Regions from separate parts of the Pseudoalteromonas sp. MBR-15 genome, predicted to be linked through region 2. Evidence: predicted binding sites of a transcription regulator. Region 2 holds the regulator's gene; each other region holds the start of a gene.
What was found. Region 2 encodes FliA, which starts transcription of late flagellar genes. Its sites were predicted from a motif close to CTAAAGNTNNNNNNNNNNNNGCCGATA; they were not measured.
Positions count from the first base shown of each region.

Region 1: the regulator FliA is predicted to act here: its motif matches at 2,740-2,766, upstream of ACSSVW_RS17540 (VC2046/SO_2500 family protein).
Region 3: the regulator FliA is predicted to act here: its motif matches at 2,681-2,707, upstream of pomA (flagellar motor protein PomA).
Region 4: the regulator FliA is predicted to act here: its motif matches at 2,196-2,222, upstream of ACSSVW_RS20090 (DUF5610 domain-containing protein).

Region 1 covers NZ_JBRJHH010000015.1:52,431-56,943, forward strand. The annotation lists gene ACSSVW_RS17520 (S9 family peptidase) at 1-302, shown strand, start outside; gene ACSSVW_RS17525 (SulA-like leucine-rich domain-containing protein) at 603-1,040, shown strand; gene ACSSVW_RS17530 (YchJ family protein) at 1,081-1,560, shown strand; gene ACSSVW_RS17535 (DUF6172 family protein) at 1,732-2,031, opposite strand; gene ACSSVW_RS17540 (VC2046/SO_2500 family protein) at 2,190-2,705, opposite strand; tRNA gene ACSSVW_RS17545 (tRNA-Tyr) at 2,818-2,902, shown strand; tRNA gene ACSSVW_RS17550 (tRNA-Tyr) at 2,951-3,035, shown strand; gene ACSSVW_RS17555 (M48 family metallopeptidase) at 3,349-4,038, opposite strand; gene ACSSVW_RS17560 (ion channel) at 4,137-4,513, shown strand, end outside.
Region 2 covers NZ_JBRJHH010000004.1:267,623-272,135, forward strand. The annotation lists gene ACSSVW_RS07920 (chemotaxis protein CheA) at 1-44, opposite strand, end outside; gene ACSSVW_RS07925 (protein phosphatase CheZ) at 60-827, opposite strand; gene cheY (chemotaxis response regulator CheY) at 845-1,228, opposite strand; gene ACSSVW_RS07935 (RNA polymerase sigma factor FliA) at 1,268-1,978, opposite strand; gene ACSSVW_RS07940 (MinD/ParA family ATP-binding protein) at 2,005-2,865, opposite strand; gene flhF (flagellar biosynthesis protein FlhF) at 2,858-4,342, opposite strand; gene flhA (flagellar biosynthesis protein FlhA) at 4,363-4,513, opposite strand, start outside.
Region 3 covers NZ_JBRJHH010000006.1:270,855-275,367, forward strand. The annotation lists gene dxs (1-deoxy-D-xylulose-5-phosphate synthase) at 1-1,275, opposite strand, end outside; gene ispA ((2E,6E)-farnesyl diphosphate synthase) at 1,364-2,251, opposite strand; gene ACSSVW_RS10715 (exodeoxyribonuclease VII small subunit) at 2,256-2,498, opposite strand; gene pomA (flagellar motor protein PomA) at 2,770-3,537, shown strand; gene ACSSVW_RS10725 (flagellar motor protein MotB) at 3,540-4,463, shown strand.
Region 4 covers NZ_JBRJHH010000025.1:668-5,180, forward strand. The annotation lists gene ACSSVW_RS20080 (RNA recognition motif domain-containing protein) at 1-227, shown strand, start outside; gene murI (glutamate racemase) at 190-984, opposite strand; gene ACSSVW_RS20090 (DUF5610 domain-containing protein) at 1,051-2,166, opposite strand; gene trmA (tRNA (uridine(54)-C5)-methyltransferase TrmA) at 2,331-3,428, shown strand; gene ACSSVW_RS20100 (DUF523 domain-containing protein) at 3,430-3,885, opposite strand; gene ACSSVW_RS20105 (thiol:disulfide interchange protein DsbA/DsbL) at 3,945-4,513, opposite strand, start outside.

The DNA.
Region 1 (4,513 bases), on a different contig from region 2:
TTAAAAAGGCACTGTACGATGAAATGGGTGACCCTGCAACTGATGGCGAACGCCATCGAGCGATATCTCCCCTCTTCCATGCTAAAAACATTACGAAACCACTGATGGTTATTCAAGGTGCAAACGACCCTCGTGTATTGCAAGTTGAGAGTGATGAGCTTGTTGCCGCAGTAAAAGCGAATGGTGTCCCCGTAGAATACGTGTTGTTCGATGACGAAGGTCATGGTTTTACTAAAAAAGAAAACCGTATCAAAGCATCAAACGCGTACCTTGAGTTTTTAAATACGTACTTGAAAAACTAAATTTTAGAAGCCGGTGTACACCGGCTTCTTTATCAAAACACCTGTATAAACCTCAAATATCCTGCATACAAACTACTGTATAAACTTCGATATAAAACACTATATATATTATTTCATCCATTTTTCACAAAATATCACACTGCAAAGAAACAAAATAACCAATTGTTTTTAAATATTTAATTTTTTAAAATTATTAAAAGCTGAATAATTGGTTAAAAAAATAGCAAAAAACACTTGCGCAAAAACACTGTATAAACTACTGTATACACATACTGTATAAACAACCAGTGAGTGAAAGTTATGTTACAGCCAATTACCTTAAGAACCGTTAAAAGCTATCAACAAGATAACGACAAAGCGTCGGTTAATTTAATTCAAATTGAAGACGAAATTTCAGCAACATTTGAGCTATTAAAGGTATTACATCACTATAACAGTCAAAGTGCATGGACATTGTTAATTGCACCTGATCATGTGCCAAGTAAAGCATTACTCGATTCATGTTCAATCGACACCAGTAAACTGTTAGTGATCAGACAAAAGCACCTTGTGAATCTTGAATATGTGTTAAGTTCGGCGCTGCACAACGGTAACTTTGCCGCAGTGATCACCTGGACAGATATTGTCAGCAACAATCAACTAGATTCTATGACTCTTAATTTAGAACATGCATCTGCAAAGTTTTACTGCTTCAACAAAAGCAACCCATTAAACAATTTAGTACCGCAGCCACAATAGGCTTGCTAAAATAGCAATTTATTGTTTTAGGTAAGTTGTTATGACATCACTCACACACTCCCTTTGTCCTTGTGGCAGCAAACAAGATTACTCGCTTTGCTGCCAACCTTTGCACACAGGCGATAGCCAAGCGCAAACGCCGGAACAACTTATGCGTTCTCGCTTTAGTGCTTATGCCTTAAAAGATGCAAAATATGTCTTTACAACATACGCACAAAGCCAACAAACCGCTAACCCTGTTAGCGAAATCAAAGATTTTGCTAATAGCTGTCGTTTTACCAAGCTAAGCGTTTTAGATACTGAATATAACGAGCAAGAAGGTTTTGTAGAATTTAAAGCAAATTACTTTTACCAAAACTTGTATTGTGAGTTACACGAGAAATCGCGTTTTATTAAAGAAGATGGACTATGGCGTTACCTTGATGGTGAAATAACGCCCGTTGCTGATATTAAAATTGGCCGTAATGATGAATGCCCTTGCGGTAGCGGCAAAAAATATAAAAAGTGTCACGCAATTTAAATCACGGCTATTCACTTTTTATATAGCCAATCTAAACCTTGACTAGCCATTGTAGGGAAAGCCGTTGCGTGGTGGGCATGTGATATAAATCAACACAAAATAATGTCATTGTATTTCAGACAATAAAAATGGGCCTCAAGGCCCATTCTTAAATTCTATGAATTATAACGACTATTCTTCGTCAAATTCTTGTAACTGGCGTTGTGCTGGACGCGCTAGAATCTCGACATAAAACGATGTAAGCCCTTTTGCTTCAATATCGCTAATGCATTTATTAATTTCCGCCACATGAACGACTTTCGCGTCGTCAGCTGACTCTCCAAATTTACAATCAAATGCCCAGTAATCGGCATCTTCTGGGAGAGTTTTATTACGCTCACGTTTTAAATACTTCTTCACTTCGTGCTTAGCTGCATCAACCATGCGAGGGTATTTAATTTTCTCATGGTTAAGCGTGAATGTTTTCTTCATTATAGTCCTAATAACTTGGTTCAATGATAATGGCACAAAGCCATTTGGGCGCATTATAACAAGCACATAAAAAATTAGCTGTACTTTTTACTGATTTGCACCAATTTACCTATCTTTGTAAGTGTAGCGTACAAGGCGAGTATGACAATTTCAATTAATTAAGCAGTTGCCAATTGCAAAGGCTGATGAATCGCCTCGTCCGTTAAGCTGTCATAAAACGCAGCTGCATCCATTTGCATACGCTCTGTGGGTGCGTTTTTATCGTAATAGCGTTTTCTGACTGCTGGCTCACAGTTATCGATGACTTCTAACGGCACATGATTTTTATCATCGCGGATAGCAAGCGGCTCAGGACTGAGACAATTACGTAGGCGAATATCTGACAAGCCACCTTGTAAAAGTCGCAGCCCATTATTCTGCCCGATTAACATATCATATTGTTCAGGCGCTAATGGTTGTTTTGGGCCTGCCCCTAACTCATTTCTGAGTACGTGTTCTGAACTCTGAGTATCGGTTAATTCTGTTTTCGGTAAATGAAACTGGCTAAAATCAAGCGCATCATGAGACAGCATCGCCAATAATAAGGCAAACTCACCTTGGCGGTGTTCATGAACACTTTTGTTAAGACGATTATCAAGTTGACTCTCGCTGAGCAACAAACCATCAATTTGCATAGACTTTGGCCGAATAGTTTCAAGATTAACCAGTTATCGGCATTAATCTATTTTTCTTTAGTTTTTTTCTTTACTTAAAGAGCCAGTTTGCTATTATCAGCGCCGTTGCATTGGAGGGGTTCCCGAGCGGCCAAAGGGATCAGACTGTAAATCTGACGGCTCAGCCTTCGCTGGTTCGAATCCAGCTCCCTCCACCACTTTTCTACGCTCAGTTAAGTGGGGCCAAATGCAATAAAAATTAGTGTGGAGGGGTTCCCGAGCGGCCAAAGGGATCAGACTGTAAATCTGACGGCTCAGCCTTCGCTGGTTCGAATCCAGCTCCCTCCACCACTTTCCTTCTCTGCTAATTCACTATTCTATTTTTCATATTATTATTTACTTCTCTTTTCCTAAATCGTTAAACTAAAAATACAGCTATTTTCAATTGAATTATCCTTTTGTTATACCATTCCGCTTAATTATGTGGTCTATTTTGAGGCAATAAAACCGCGTTGATAACAAGGCAAAAATGTAGTTATTTAGTTGTTCTCAGCAATTGCTCCTGCATTGCTCTGCATCCATGCAGTCGTAAATCAGACATTTTTAACACAGGTAACGACTGGTTTAATCACTCAAAATGATTAAGTATTCTTGCGGATTGGTATTAGAGCCAGCGTAAAAATGGACCATTCACTTTCAGCCAATTGCTTGCGTTTTTATGTTCGGGATAAAACTCACTCACCCGTTGCCAAAATGCCGCACTGTGATCCATATGCTTTAAATGAGCAAGTTCATGAACAACAACATAATCAATAACCCATAGGGGCGCACTGGCTAAGTGCAAATTAAAGGTTAACTCTCTTTGGCGATTACAACTGCCCCATCGCCGCTTGTAATGTTGAATTTTAAGACGTGTTGGTAACGCTTCTCTCATTTGAATACAGTAGTTTTGTATACGCATCTCAAGGTAGGTTTCTAACTTGTCATGTAAAAACTCTTCCATCAATGCAAGATACTTTGCGTCTGTGAGTTTAACGCGCGGTGAAATAGCAAGGGTTAATTCATGAGTATCAGTGTCTTGATACCATTGGCTGCAATTTTCTTGCTTAAATACAAGGGGAATTACCTGATCAAATAGCTTGATTTGCGAATTTTTAATGGGAAATTGACACTGCTCAGCGTGTAATGATTGTTTAGTAACTTGCTCTGCAACCCAATGCTGCTTTGTTTTTAACCACGCTTCAATATCTTTACGCGGGACAAAGTGAGGTGCATACACAGTCAACTGCTGCTCAGCGACTTTAATCGCGACAGTTTTTCTACGTTTACTGCGTTTTAACGTGTACTCAAACAAAATAAGCCAATGTAATTAATAAAATCTTTGTATTATATTTTACCCCGTAAAATACCTGCTAATCTATAAAGATGACTCATAAATAAGTTTTTATTCTTATGCCTGATAAACCGTGTTGTAGCTACATTTCACCAACAGGTAACACGTGTCAAGAAACCGATATGGGTTCTGGGTATTGCTTTTGGCATGATAATAAATTTGATAAATCAGGCTTAGAGCTGACTCAAAAACTTGAACGATATGCAAAAAAGGGCGGGTTACTTCAGGGTCTGCAATTACAACGTGCAAATTTAGTGGGTCTAAATTTAATAAAGAAAGATGATGAAGAAGGTTATGATCTTTCTTACTGCAATTTTTATCGAGCCAATTTGTCGGGGGCACATCTTTTCAACAATAAAATTGCCAATGCATCCTTAATGAAAGCGAACCTTCATAGCGCCAGCTTACACTACTGCGATTTACGAAATACCAACCT
Region 2 (4,513 bases):
ACAAGGAAATCCTGTAAAATATCTTCATCGACTTCAAAGCTCATGCAGCTACTCTCCTCTTAGAAGCCCAGACTTGATAATAGGTCATCAACTTCATCTTGTCCTGAAACAACATCATCGCGTGACTCTTTATCAATAATTGGCCCTTCTGGACCTGCCAGCGTATCGCTTTGTGCAGGTGCTTTGTCTATGGCCTGTTTTTCTTGTTTTATTTGACCATCGTCTTGACTGCCGAATACAGTTAAGAGATTGATTAAACTGTCTTCTACTTCGCGCACTAATTCGATAACACGGCGTATTACCTGCCCCGTCAAGTCTTGATAATCTTGCGCCATTAGCACGTTGGTCATCAAGCCTTGTAACTCATCTGTTTTGGTGTGCGAGTTATTCATGAACTTATCTAAGCTGTGGCATAACGTTTTAAATTCACCGAGTTCAATTTCTCGATTCATTAAACGATCCCACGTTGGTTTAATCGTGGCAATTTCATCAGCGAGCTGTTGTGCTATAGGCAAACTCGCTTCCACGGCATCCATCGTTTTATTGGCCGCGCTTTCAGTCATTTCCATAACATAATTCAAGCGCTGCTTTGCATCCGGGATTGCTTCTGTTGTTAAATCTGTGAGTCGAGTATCAAGATCGAAGTTTTTTAGTGCTTCATGAAGTTGTCGTGTCAATTTACCGACTTCAGCAAACAACTCTGATTGTTCTTTTGATGCTGTTTCAAGTATCAGCTTATCAGCTTTCTCTTGTTCACCATTTTCAAGATACTCAACAAGTTGACGAGCTTGCTCTAAACTTATTTGAGGCGCAGCAAGTGCTGACATAAGCCTCTCCCCTTAGATTAACCTAAACGTTCAAACACTTTTTCCAATTTGGTTTTCAGTGTCGCAGCAGTGAATGGTTTGACGATATAGCCATTAACACCCGCTTGAGCAGCAGCAACAATTTGTTCTTTTTTCGCTTCAGCTGTCACCATTAACACGGGGATATGTTTAAGGCTATCATCAGCACGAATTGCGCGTAATAGATCAATACCTTGCATTCCAGGCATATTCCAATCTGTTACAACAAAATCAAACTCTTGATTTTGCAACATCGGCAATGCTGTTGAACCATCATCAGCTTCCTGCACATTGGTAAAACCTAAATCCCTTAACAGGTTTTTAATGATACGTCTCATTGTAGAAAAATCATCAACAACAAGAATTTTCATGTTTTTATCCAAAACATCCTCCGGTGAGGTTTGAACCTTATTTACTTACTACTAATTAATCCAGTCATTGATTTTTGCTTTGAGCTTAATCATCGCCTGACCATGTATTTGACTCACACGCGATTCGCTAACATCGAGTATGTGCCCTATTTCTTTTAAGTTCATTTCATCGTTGTAATACAAAGACAAAACGAGTGCATCTCTTTCTGGTAACGATTGGATAGCCGTCAATAGAGACTGGTTAAACCGTTCATTTTTAACATTATTAAACGGTTTGTCTAGTGCTAAATCATGCCCCATAGGTGTGATGACGTCTTCATCAACGCCTAAATCCTCTATACCCAGTACCTTACTGGAATTTACATCATGTAGAATATGATGGTACTCATCCAGTGTAATATCAAGTTTTTCAGCAACTTCAGTGTCTTTTGGCTCGCGGTTTAAAATACTCTCTAAATCCGAAATCGTTTCAGCGACAAGGCGTGCATTACGGTGAACTGAACGGGGAGCCCAATCACCTCGACGGATTTCATCGAGCATAGCCCCTCGAATTCGAATACCCGCAAATGTTTCAAAACTGGCCCCTTTACTCGCATCAAAATTTTTCGACGCTTCTATAAGGCCAATCATACCTGACTGAATCAAATCATCGAGTTGCACACTGGCAGGTAAACGAGCAATTAGATGACACGCCACTTTTTTGACTAAAGAGGCATGTTTTTCAACAATCGCATTTAAATTCTGTGCTGATTGATATCCCATCGCTTTATTCACCGATGTTGTCATAGTTAACCGTTTACTAGTTTTTCAATAAAAAATTCTAAATGACCTGACGGTTGATTTGGAATTGGCCACTTAACTGCTTTCGTTGCTAATGTTTTAAATGCCACAGCGGCTGGTGAGTTTGGAAATAACTCCACAATCACTTTTTGGCGGCGGGTCGATTTGCGCATATTCTCGTCATACGGAATGGTTGCGACAAGTTCCATAGACACATCTAAGAATCGATCCGTTACTTTTGAGAGTTTAGCAAATAATTCTTGCCCTTCACGCATACTGCGCACCATATTGGCAACTATTTTAAATTTGTAAACGCCATGCTCACGACTTAACACTTTAATTAGGGCGTAAGCGTCGGTAATTGAGGTAGGTTCATCGCATACAACAACAACAACATCTTGTGCTGCACGCGAAAAGCTTAATACCATGTCTGAAATACCCGCAGCGGTATCGACAATTAAAATATCAAACTCAGTATTTAGCTCGCTAAATGCGCGAATAAGCCCCGCATGTTCTGACGGTGTTAACTCAACCATACTTTGCGAGCCCGAAGTCGCTGGCACAATTTTTATACCTGCTGGGCCTTCGACAAGAATTTCATCCAGTTCACACTCACCAGATAAAACATGAGATAAGTTTCTCTCGACACGTAAACCAAGCATTACGTCACAATTTGCCAACCCTAAATCGGCATCTAATACTAATACACGATTTCCCAGCTGACCTAATGCGATCGCGGTATTGAGTGACACATTCGTTTTACCCACACCACCTTTGCCGCCAGTGACAGCGATAACTTTAACGCCACTATTATTATTTTGATTCATTTTGCGCAGGCCGCTTGCTTGATCTAATACTGTGTTAATCATACATCCCTACTGTGTTCGACGCTACTGCTTGACGTCGTGAATGTTGTGCTTTTGCTCGTTTTAAATATAATTGCTCAGCTTTTTTTACTAGTTTTTCTGCATTCGCAACGCGAATATCTTCAGGAACACGCTGACCATTAGTAAGATACCCTATTGGCAAGCGATTTTGAATCGCAATACTAATAATCTCACCTAAACTAAGTGATTCATCTAACTTAGTGAAGATACAACCACTTAGTTGCACTTTTTTAAAGTGGCGAACGGTTTCTTGTAGCACGTTAATTTGCGCTGTTGCACTTAACACTAAATAACTGCGAATGTCGACACGCTGATTGCGCATTAATGTATTAAGTTGCTCAGTTAAGCGTAAGTCGCGTTGACTCATACCCGCAGTGTCTATTAATACTAGACGCTTATTGCGTAAATGGTATAACACTTCAGCTAATTCATTTGCGTCTTTAACTTGTTTCACACCACAGCCAATAATGCGGCCATAAGTGGCTAGCTGCTCATACGCACCAATACGGTAAGTGTCTGTTGTAATAAGCGCGACTTTATCTGCACCATATTTTTGTGCTCCAAGGGCTGCCAATTTCGCCACGGTGGTGGTTTTGCCCACCCCCGTAGGACCCACTAAAGCGTACACACCGCCTTGACGTAAAATTTCATTATTTGTTGTATGCATTTGGTTTTCAACCATTTGCAATAAGGCTTGCCACGCTTGTTGACGCGAAACGTCATCAGGAATAAAACACGCCATTTGCTCCGCAACATCACGCTCAATGCCCATACCGGCTAGGCAATCAATCATACAAGCACGGGTCGGATCACGACGCGCCATGTCTTGCTGCATCAAACCAGACACTTGATGTTCAAGTAATTGACGAATGGCATTCATTTCTTCACGCATCGTCGCCATTTCTGAGTGGTTTGCGGGTGCGGCCGTTTTGTGTTCTGCTGGTGAATCTAAATCGTCGAAGCCTGTGTCTAAATCATCATCAAAACCTAGGCTATGTGCTTGTGTTTGCACTCGCGGTGCTGCTTGCTCTTGATAGCGAGGTTTTGCTGAATATTGCGGCTGCTCTTGCGGCGCAAAACTGTGTGTTTTTGGCTGATAATGTTCACTCGTTTCAATACCAGATTGATTAAACATTGAAGCAAGCTCTGGCGAACGAGGGCGTGGGGCTTGACGCTCTAGTAACGCTTGTAGGCTGTCTGCAACTTGGGCTTGTGGCTCAGGTTTAGCGCGCATAGGTTCTGGTTTAACGAAGTTATGCGACTGTTGTGGCGCTGTGTGTGCAGGCACCGGTTTCGCTTCGGCTTTTGGGGCTGCTTTGTCATAATCAACAGCGGCGACAATTTCAACACCATTCGCTAACTTTTTGTTAGACATAATAACCGCATCAACACCTAATTCATCTTTCACTTCTTTCAGTGCGGTGCGCATATCTTTAGCAAAAAAACGTTTAATTTTCATGGTACAACCCCTTTACTATCCTATTGTTGGCCTACTGAGCTGACAATCTTAATCTGTCTTTCGTCTGGTACCTCTTGGTAAGACATTACCCTTAAACCTGGGATGGTGTACTTAACAAAACGAGATAACACAGTGCGTAACATTCCTGACGTTAGTAATATCGAAGGTTCG
Region 3 (4,513 bases), on a different contig from region 2:
GCCAACAATACCTGCACGGTCAATGGCAAATAAAACAGGGAGGTTTTGCAGTGCAACATCATGAATTAGTTGGTCATAGGCACGTTGTAAGAAACTAGAGTAAATAGCAACGACAGGCTTTAAGCCTTCGCACGCAAAACCTGCAGCGAGTGTCACGGCGTGTTGTTCTGCAATGGCAACATCGAAGTACTGTTTAGGAAACTCTTTTGAAAAGCGTACCATGCCCGAGCCTTCTCGCATTGCAGGGGTAATTGCCATGAGTTTGTCGTCTTGTTTTGCCATGTCACAAAGCCAATCACCAAACACATTCGAGAATGTGGCTGCGCCCGGTTTTGATTTAGGCAATTTTGACATGCTAGGGTCAAATTTCGGTACCCCATGGTAGCCAATAGGATCCGCTTCAGCAGGTTTATAACCTTTGCCTTTTTGCGTTTTTATATGCAGTAATTGCGGCCCTTTAAGGTTACGCATATTACGCAGGGTATCGACCAACATATTCACGTCGTGGCCATCTATTGGGCCGATATAGTTTAAACCTAACTCTTCAAAGAAAGTGCCTGGAATGACCATGCCTTTCAAGTGCTCTTCCATTCGGCTGGCAAGTTCTTTTACGGGCGGTAAACCCGAAAGTAGCTTTTTACTGCCTTCTCGGATATTGGTATAGAAACTACCTGATAAAATGCGAGCGAAGTGGTTGTTTAATGCGCCCACGTTTTCTGAAATCGACATTTCGTTATCATTTAAGATAATCAGCACATTTGGGTTTACATCACCCATGTGGTTCATCGCTTCAAATGCCATACCCGCAGTAATGGCACCATCACCAATTACGGCAACTGTTTTTCGATCTTTACCTTCTTTTTCTGCCGCAATTGCCATGCCTAGGGCTGCAGAAATAGAGGTGCTAGAGTGACCTACACTGAATGTATCGTATTTACTTTCTTCACGGAATGGGAAAGGGTGTAAGCCATCCTTTTGACGAATCGTATGCATTTGGTCACGACGACCCGTTAAGATTTTGTGTGGGTATGCTTGGTGACCCACATCCCATACTAAACGATCTTCAGGGGTGTTATAGACATAATGCAGCGCAACAGTTAACTCAACAGTGCCTAATCCTGATGCTAAATGACCACTACTTTGCGAAACTGAGTTCAAAAGGTATTCACGTAACTCTTTACTAAACGCAGGTAATTTGTCTTGCGCTAAATCACGCAGTTGTGCTGGTTCGTCAACCAAACTTAATAATGGATACTTGCTACTATCAAGTGTCATGTTTTTTATACATCCTTCGCTAACCAGAGTGCATTATAGCCCATAGCGGCTCTGATTTTTTAGTTATTTTGTCTTTCTTTTGTAGGCACTAATAGTTACGTTCAACTATATAGCTGGCAAGGCTTGCCAACTCATTTGTGTCGTAATCTATTGCCTCAAGAGCCTGATGAGCTTGGGCAAGTAAATCTTGCGCTTTTTGTTTAGCACCTGCCATGCCTAATAAAGCAGGGTAGGTTGCTTTATTAGCCGCAATATCTGACCCTTGAGGCTTTCCTAATGTTTCAGTATCAGCTTCAACGTCTAGGATATCGTCTTGTACCTGAAAAGCCAGACCTATCGCTTGACCAAATAGATTTAGTTGCTGCAATGTATGCTGATCACAGTGAGTCGCGCACAAAGCTCCCAGTGTAATTGCACAATTTAAAAGCGCCCCAGTTTTCAGTTGGTGGATACGTTCCAATTGCTCAACACTGATCACTTGATCGGTAGAGACAATATCCAGTGCTTGTCCCCCAACCATACCTTCAATACCTGAGGCTTTGCTTAATGAGGCTATCATTTTAACCTGTTGTGTCGCTGGCACCGTAAATTGATGATTAGCAATTAAATCAAATGCAAGCGTTTGCAGTGCATCGCCGGCTAAAATTGCCTGTGCTTCGCCATAAACAATGTGGCAAGTTGGTCGGCCTCGGCGTAAATCATCATCGTCCATTGCCGGCAAATCATCGTGTACAAGTGAGTAACTATGGATACACTCAATGGCTGCTGCAAGTACATCTAAATCGGCTTTGTTTGCTCCCATCATACGACCGGTTGCGTAAACAAGGTACGGGCGTAAACGCTTCCCCCCATTTAAAACACCATAATGGGTTGCGTCTTTAATTGTTTGTTCGGTATTAAGTGGCTGGTCAAAATAGCGATTTAACATGGCTTCAACATCGTGTTGAGCACGTTGTAGTTGTTCTTTTAATTGCACTGAATTAGTCCAGGTTTGAATCAAAGTTGCTCAGAGGAGCTTGGCTATCGTTGCCCATTAAAATGGCCACTTTTTGTTCTGCTTGCTGTAATTTACCCGATGAGGCATTTGCCAGTGCAATACCACGTTCAAACTGTTTAAGTGACTGTTCTAAAGACAGTTCACCTTGCTCCATTTGCACAACTATTTGAGATAATTCATCCAGCGCTTCTTCAAAGCTTAAGTTTTCTGGTTTCTTTGCCGCCATTGTGGCCTCGATAGCTATTAGAAAGTGAGGCCAATTTTAGGGGGAATGCTAAACTAGGTCAAAGAATGATGTGTTTTTTTACGCATAAAGCGATTTCGATATGCTATTTTTACGCTTTTAGATACAGCTTAAACTTGTAGCTTAAAAATCTTACATTAAAATAAAATTAATTCATTTAATGATTTAAGTAATTCAATTGCTTGCCGATAAGCAGTTAATAATAAAAATTTGATGCCTGAGGGTGTCGTGTTATTTTCCTCTGGAGGGGTATGTGGATTTAGCAACCATAATAGGTATTCTTGGTGCCATAGGCTTAATTGCTATGTCGATGGTGTTAAGTAGTGACGGCCAAGTTGCAATGTTTTACAACACACCTTCGGTGGTCATTGTATTCGGTGGCTCGATTTTTATTGTGTTATCAAACTTCACCATGGGACAGTTTTTGGGGATAGGGAAGGTTGCAGCTAAAGCCTTCATGTTCAAAATTGAATCTCCAGAAGAGTTAATTGAAAAAGCAGTTGAACTAGCTGACTCTGCACGTAAAGGTGGCTTTCTCGCGCTGGAAGAGGCTGATATCCCCAATGCGTTCATGCGAAAAGGGGTTGATATGCTGGTTGATGGTCATGATGCCGATGTTGTGAGGGCTACGCTACAAAAAGATATTTCTTTGACATCTGCACGTCATGAACATGGTGCCACTTTATTTAAATCGCTTGCTGATATCGCCCCGGCAATGGGTATGATTGGTACGCTGATAGGGTTGGTTGCGATGTTATCAAACATGGATGACCCTAAAGCGATTGGTCCTGCTATGGCGGTGGCCTTACTTACCACCTTATACGGTGCATTTTTAGCGAATGTTATTGCTATTCCTATTCAGGTAAAGCTTGAGCTTCGTAAAGACGAAGAAGCACTAAACCAGCGCCTCATTTTGGATGCGGTTTTAGGCATACAAGATGGTCAAAACCCGAAAGTAATTGAAGGGATTTTGAAAAACTATTTAGCCGAATCTAAACGTAAAGTAGATACTGAGGAGTAGGCATGTCTGATCAAGAGTGCAAATGTCCGCCCCCTGGCCTGCCAGCTTGGATGGGCACGTTTGCTGACTTAATGTCGTTATTAATGTGCTTCTTTGTACTCTTACTTGCTTTCTCAGAAATGGATGTACTTAAGTTTAAGCAAATAGCAGGCTCGATGAAGTTTGCTTTTGGTGTGCAAAATAAGATTGAAGTAAAAGATATTCCCAAAGGAACCTCGGTGATTGCAATGGAGTTCACGCCAGGTAAACCTGAGCCCACGCCGATTGAAACGATTCAACAACAAACCGTTGAAATGACTCAGCAAATGTTAGAGTTTCAAGCGGGTGATGAAAGCTCTGCTGGTGGTCGCCAAGAGCAACGAGGTAACAAGCGCGGTGGTGAATCGCAAAGTACAGCGCAAGAGCAAGCGATGGAGCAGTCAATTTCAGCGGCTGATCAAGAGCAAACTAATGAGCTTGTGAAAAAAATTGCTCAGCAATTAGAGCAACAGATTATGGATGGGGCGATTGAGCTTGAGTCGCTTGGTCAGCAAATTATTATCCGTATTCGTGAAAATGGCTCATTCCCATCGGGCAGCGCATTTTTACAGCCTAAATTTAAACCTATCATTCGTGATATAGCGACCTTACTTAAAGACGTACCTGGTGAAATTACGGTGTCTGGCCATACCGATGATTTTCAGGTTTCTAATGAGCTATACACCAATAACTGGGATTTATCTTCGAAAAGAGCGGTGGCGGTTGCCAGTGAAATGGAAAAAGCCTCAGGTTTCGATAAGTCGCGCATGGTGGTTGTCGGGCATGCTGAAACACGGCCGCTTGTTCCCAATGTGACCGATGAAGATCGCCGACGTAATCGACGTGTCGAGATCTCTATAATGCAGGGTAAAGCGCACGAGTCAGACCCTATTGATGTGAGACCATAAATCTATTACAGTAAAACTTCGTTAACAGATGTAATGGAGTATACAAATGA
Region 4 (4,513 bases), on a different contig from region 2:
TTGAAGAACAAGGTAAAGTCTTTAACGTTCGTTTATTGAAAGATAAAAACACTGGTAAACGTCGTGGCTTTGGTTTTGTTGAAATGGCTGAGGCAGATGCTGACAATGCAATTAATCAATTAAATGATAGTGAGTTCCAACAACGTACTTTAAAAGTACGTGAAGCAAAACAAAAACAAGAGAACGAGTCTAATAGTTTCCGTGAGGAATCTGATCAATCAGCGTAACAAGCTCTACGCTTAATTGCTGGTGACTAATCGGAGCCGTTGCATAATAGTGCAGCGGCTTTTTTTTGTCTGTTGCTAAATTTAATTGCTGCGTTGTAATAATACTACTGACACGATTTGCAATTGCACGGCCTGAGTCAATCAATTTAACGCGTTTGTCGTAATAGTTATTTATTGCATGGGCTAATAAAGGAAAGTGTGTGCATCCGAGTACTAATACATCAATATCATCTGCAATAGCGAGTTCAGCCATTGCTTCGTTGAATTCGGCTTTGAGTAGTTTTTTACTATGAAACAGTGTTTCTGCAATTTCCACCAGCTTAGTCGAAGCGTACAAGCTCACTTTTGTACCTTGACTGTGTGTCAAAATTAACGTCTCGGTGTATTTGCTTTTTGTAGTCGCGGGCGTGGCAAGTAAACCAATGTGCTTCGTATTACTTATGGCACATGCTGGCTTTATAGCAGGCACAACCCCCACAACTTCAATACTTGTATAGTGTCGAATAACGTCTAACGCAGATGTCGATGCTGTATTGCAGGCAATCACTAATATATCAACATGCAACGCATGTGTGTCTATAAAGTGTAATAGCCCTAATAAGCGTTGAATGATTGTTTGCGAAGTTTGCGCACCATAAGGCAGAAAGGCATTATCCATAAAATAGCTATAATCTGCATTCGGGATCAAATCCTGGATCTGTTCAAGCACAGTTGTCCCACCAATACCTGAATCAAACACCATTATATGGACTGACAAACTACTTACCTCGGATCATGAAAGGCAAGCAGTTTGCCATGTGACTATCTAAAAAGAAAGCGAAGACTAGTTCTGTTCATTGGCTGAACGTAGTGTATTCATTTGCTCGAACATCGCTTTGGTATAATCAACCAATTTACTGACTTCTTCTTTATCTTGATTTAACCATTGCAATATTCCGGCAAGTTGATTTTGCAAACCAATATCACCGGCTTTATTAAAGGCTTCTTTTAAGTCATCGTTAAAAGGGGCGACCTTTTCTGCAACTTCTTTCTCTGGCGTTGGTTTATATTCTTCGTACCCTTTTATAGCTGCAACTGTTTTGGTTTGCTTCAAATCCATCGAAAAACCGACTAGCTGCCCAATACTCAAGTTAAGCTCTTTAGCTTGTTCAAAGGCTTCATCGAGTGAGCCTGAGAAAAATGTTTCGCTAACGCCTTGTAAGTCTTCCATCAACTCGTTAATGGCCTGCTGCTCTTGCTCATTAAGATCGCCATTCACTGACATAGAAAAAGATAAGTCACGTGATTGTGACGATTCACTGACATACGCTTCGTTGTCACCGTTTTTACTGTAGCTACTAGCGGACTTGCTCTCATATGCATCTGCAAAGCTAATACTGACTTCATCACCTTCGGCTGTGGTAAATGTATATTCAGCATTATTACTTAAGCTCACGTACTGTGCTTGGCTAACCGTCACGGCATTAGGTTTAGGATTAAATAAGTCTTCTTCAAGCTCATCAATACCTTTAAAGATACCTTCTTTCGATTTTTCGATACCCTCTTCGATATCGTCATTTAAGATGCCTGATTCTTTAAGTTCATCATAGGCATCATCGATTCCCATTTGTACGCCTTTGCGTGCCTCGCCTAACATGCCTTTTAACTTTTCATCATCAGCGCCATCTGCTTTTGCTTTACGCAGCGCACCACCAACAAAATTGAGTACATTTTTAACGATCTCATCAAAATCAAACAGGGGCTTATCTTTCTTTTCTTCTGCTTTAGGTAAACCAAGTGCTTGTGCGAGTTTATCGTCGAGGACTTTTGCAGCCAGTTCGCGGCCACGTTGTTGATAGCTATCTTGACGATTTTGAATGGTAGGCTGCTGCACAGACTGTTTACCATTGTATTTATTCAAATTTGTATTAGGCATATAGCCTAGGTTGCCAATTTTCATGATCCGACTCCATTTTATGGTTACCTCATTATCGGCCAAAAATCGCATAACTTAAGTTTTTTGTATAAAAAAACGACACTAAAATAAATAACAAAACTAGACAAATCCTCTCTGCTCCCTACAATAGCGCCGACAAATAGCTAAGAGATAAAAGGTAATCAGCCATGGCGGTTATAAAAATTGATACAACTCAATATGATGCACAATTGAGTGAGAAAGAGCAGCGCATCACGTCACAGTTTAGGCGCTTTGGTGTAAACACATTAGAAGTGTTCAGCTCTGATCCAATTCACTACCGTCAACGTGCAGAGTTTAGAGTGTGGCATGAGGGCGACGATTTATTCCACATTATGTTTGATCAGCAAAGCAAAGAGAAAATTCGCGTTGATGAATTTGATCCCGCCGCGCCACTCGTTGGCGAAGTGATGCAGGTGATGATTGAAAACTTAAAAGGGTGTGAGGTACTTCGCCGCAAGTTATTCCAGATTGATTACCTCTCTAGCTTAAGTGGTGAAATTCTTGTTAGTTTGCTTTACCACAAACCTTTAAACGATGAATGGCTAATTGCGATTAAAGAGCTTAAAGCAAAATTAAGCAGCCAGTTTAAAATCGACTTTATTGGTCGTGCACGTAAGCAAAAAGAAGTGATTGGGAACGACTATGTCGTTGAACGATTAAACGTAAATGGTAAAGAACTCATTTATCAGCAAGTAGAAAATAGCTTTACTCAACCAAACGCAAAAGTGAACATTAAAATGCTGGAATGGGCACAAGCGTTGTGTGAGCCCCTTAATAATGATTTGCTAGAGCTGTATTGTGGTAATGGTAACTTTTCAATTGCACTAGCCGGTTCATTTAACCGAGTGCTTGCGACTGAGATCTCAAAGTCATCGGTTTATTCTGCGCAGTACAATATTGCTCAAAACAAAGTCGATAATTTAGATATCATTCGTATGTCGAGTGAAGAGTTTACACAAGCCATGAAAGGCGAACGTACTTTTTCACGTTTAGACGGTATTGATCTAAACAGCTATAACTGCCAAACAATTTTAGTCGACCCTCCTCGAGCGGGGATGGATACTCTTACCTGTGATTTGGTGGCGAACTACGACAACATTATCTATATCTCTTGTAATCCCGAGACATTAGAACGAGATCTTGATCACCTTTGCAAAACACACGAAGTGAAACGTTTTGCGATTTTTGACCAATTCCCCTATACACATCATATTGAGTCTGGCGTCTTTTTACAGCGTAAATAACTTAAACTTTTGCCAGCGCAGCCAATAGCGCTGGCAATTGTTGTTCACTGAACACCTGTATATTATTGTCACTAAGTAACTTTGCAGTTAAACCCATTCCTCGAATCTTTTGCCCTGTGTGACTTCCATCATAAATATAATTACGTCCACATGACGGACTAGACTCTTTGAGTAGTGCGAACCGAATCCCTTGTTCTTTGCATACGCGTAATGCTTGCTGTGCACCCGCTTTAAACTCTGCGGTGACGTCATGCGCATCCTGTGTTAATACTCTACCCTGGCTAATTTCAGCAGGCGCTCTTGGTGTAGGTAGACCACCCGCAACCTCAGGACAAAAAGACACAATACGCCCTTGCTGCTTCAGTGACTCTAATCCAGGATGTAATAAGTTTTGTGATTGACCGTCATAGCGTACCGGCTTTCCTAGTAAACAACTCGACACTAAAAGTTTTTTCATTTCTTCACCAAACAAAAAAGCTCCGCGAGCGGAGCTTTTAAATAATATTTTCGAGTCTCTTACTTAGCTGCTAAGTAATTAATTAGCTCAGCCATGCTTTTTGCATCGGTAATACCTGAGTCTGCACCTAAGATTAAACGATACTTACCATTCACAATAAAGGTTGGTACGCCTTTTAAGGCTCCTTTTTGTTGATAGTACTCTTGGTCGCGTTTCATTTTCGCTGCTATCGTACGTACTGAAAAACTGTTGTAGTACTTTTCAAAATCTTCAGCAGTTACACCTTGTGATACGAAAATATCTTTCATATCTGCAAGCTCATTAATACGCGCACGTTTACCATGAATGTGGTCAAAAATTGCACCAACTAACGCATCGCTATTTGGGAGTACTGTTGCTGTTGCATAACCTTGCGCAAGCACTGTTTGGATCTCAGGATCACGAGGACCAACAAAATTAACGTGATTCTTTTTAAATTTAACGCCGTCTTTAAGCATTGGCTTAAGCTCAGCAACAATTGGCTCGAAGGTATTACAGTGAGGACAGTAGAATGAAAAAAACTCGGTCACTTCAGGCTTTTTAGAAGCTCGCGCATCAATTGTTTCATAATGCTTACCTTCTTCGTATT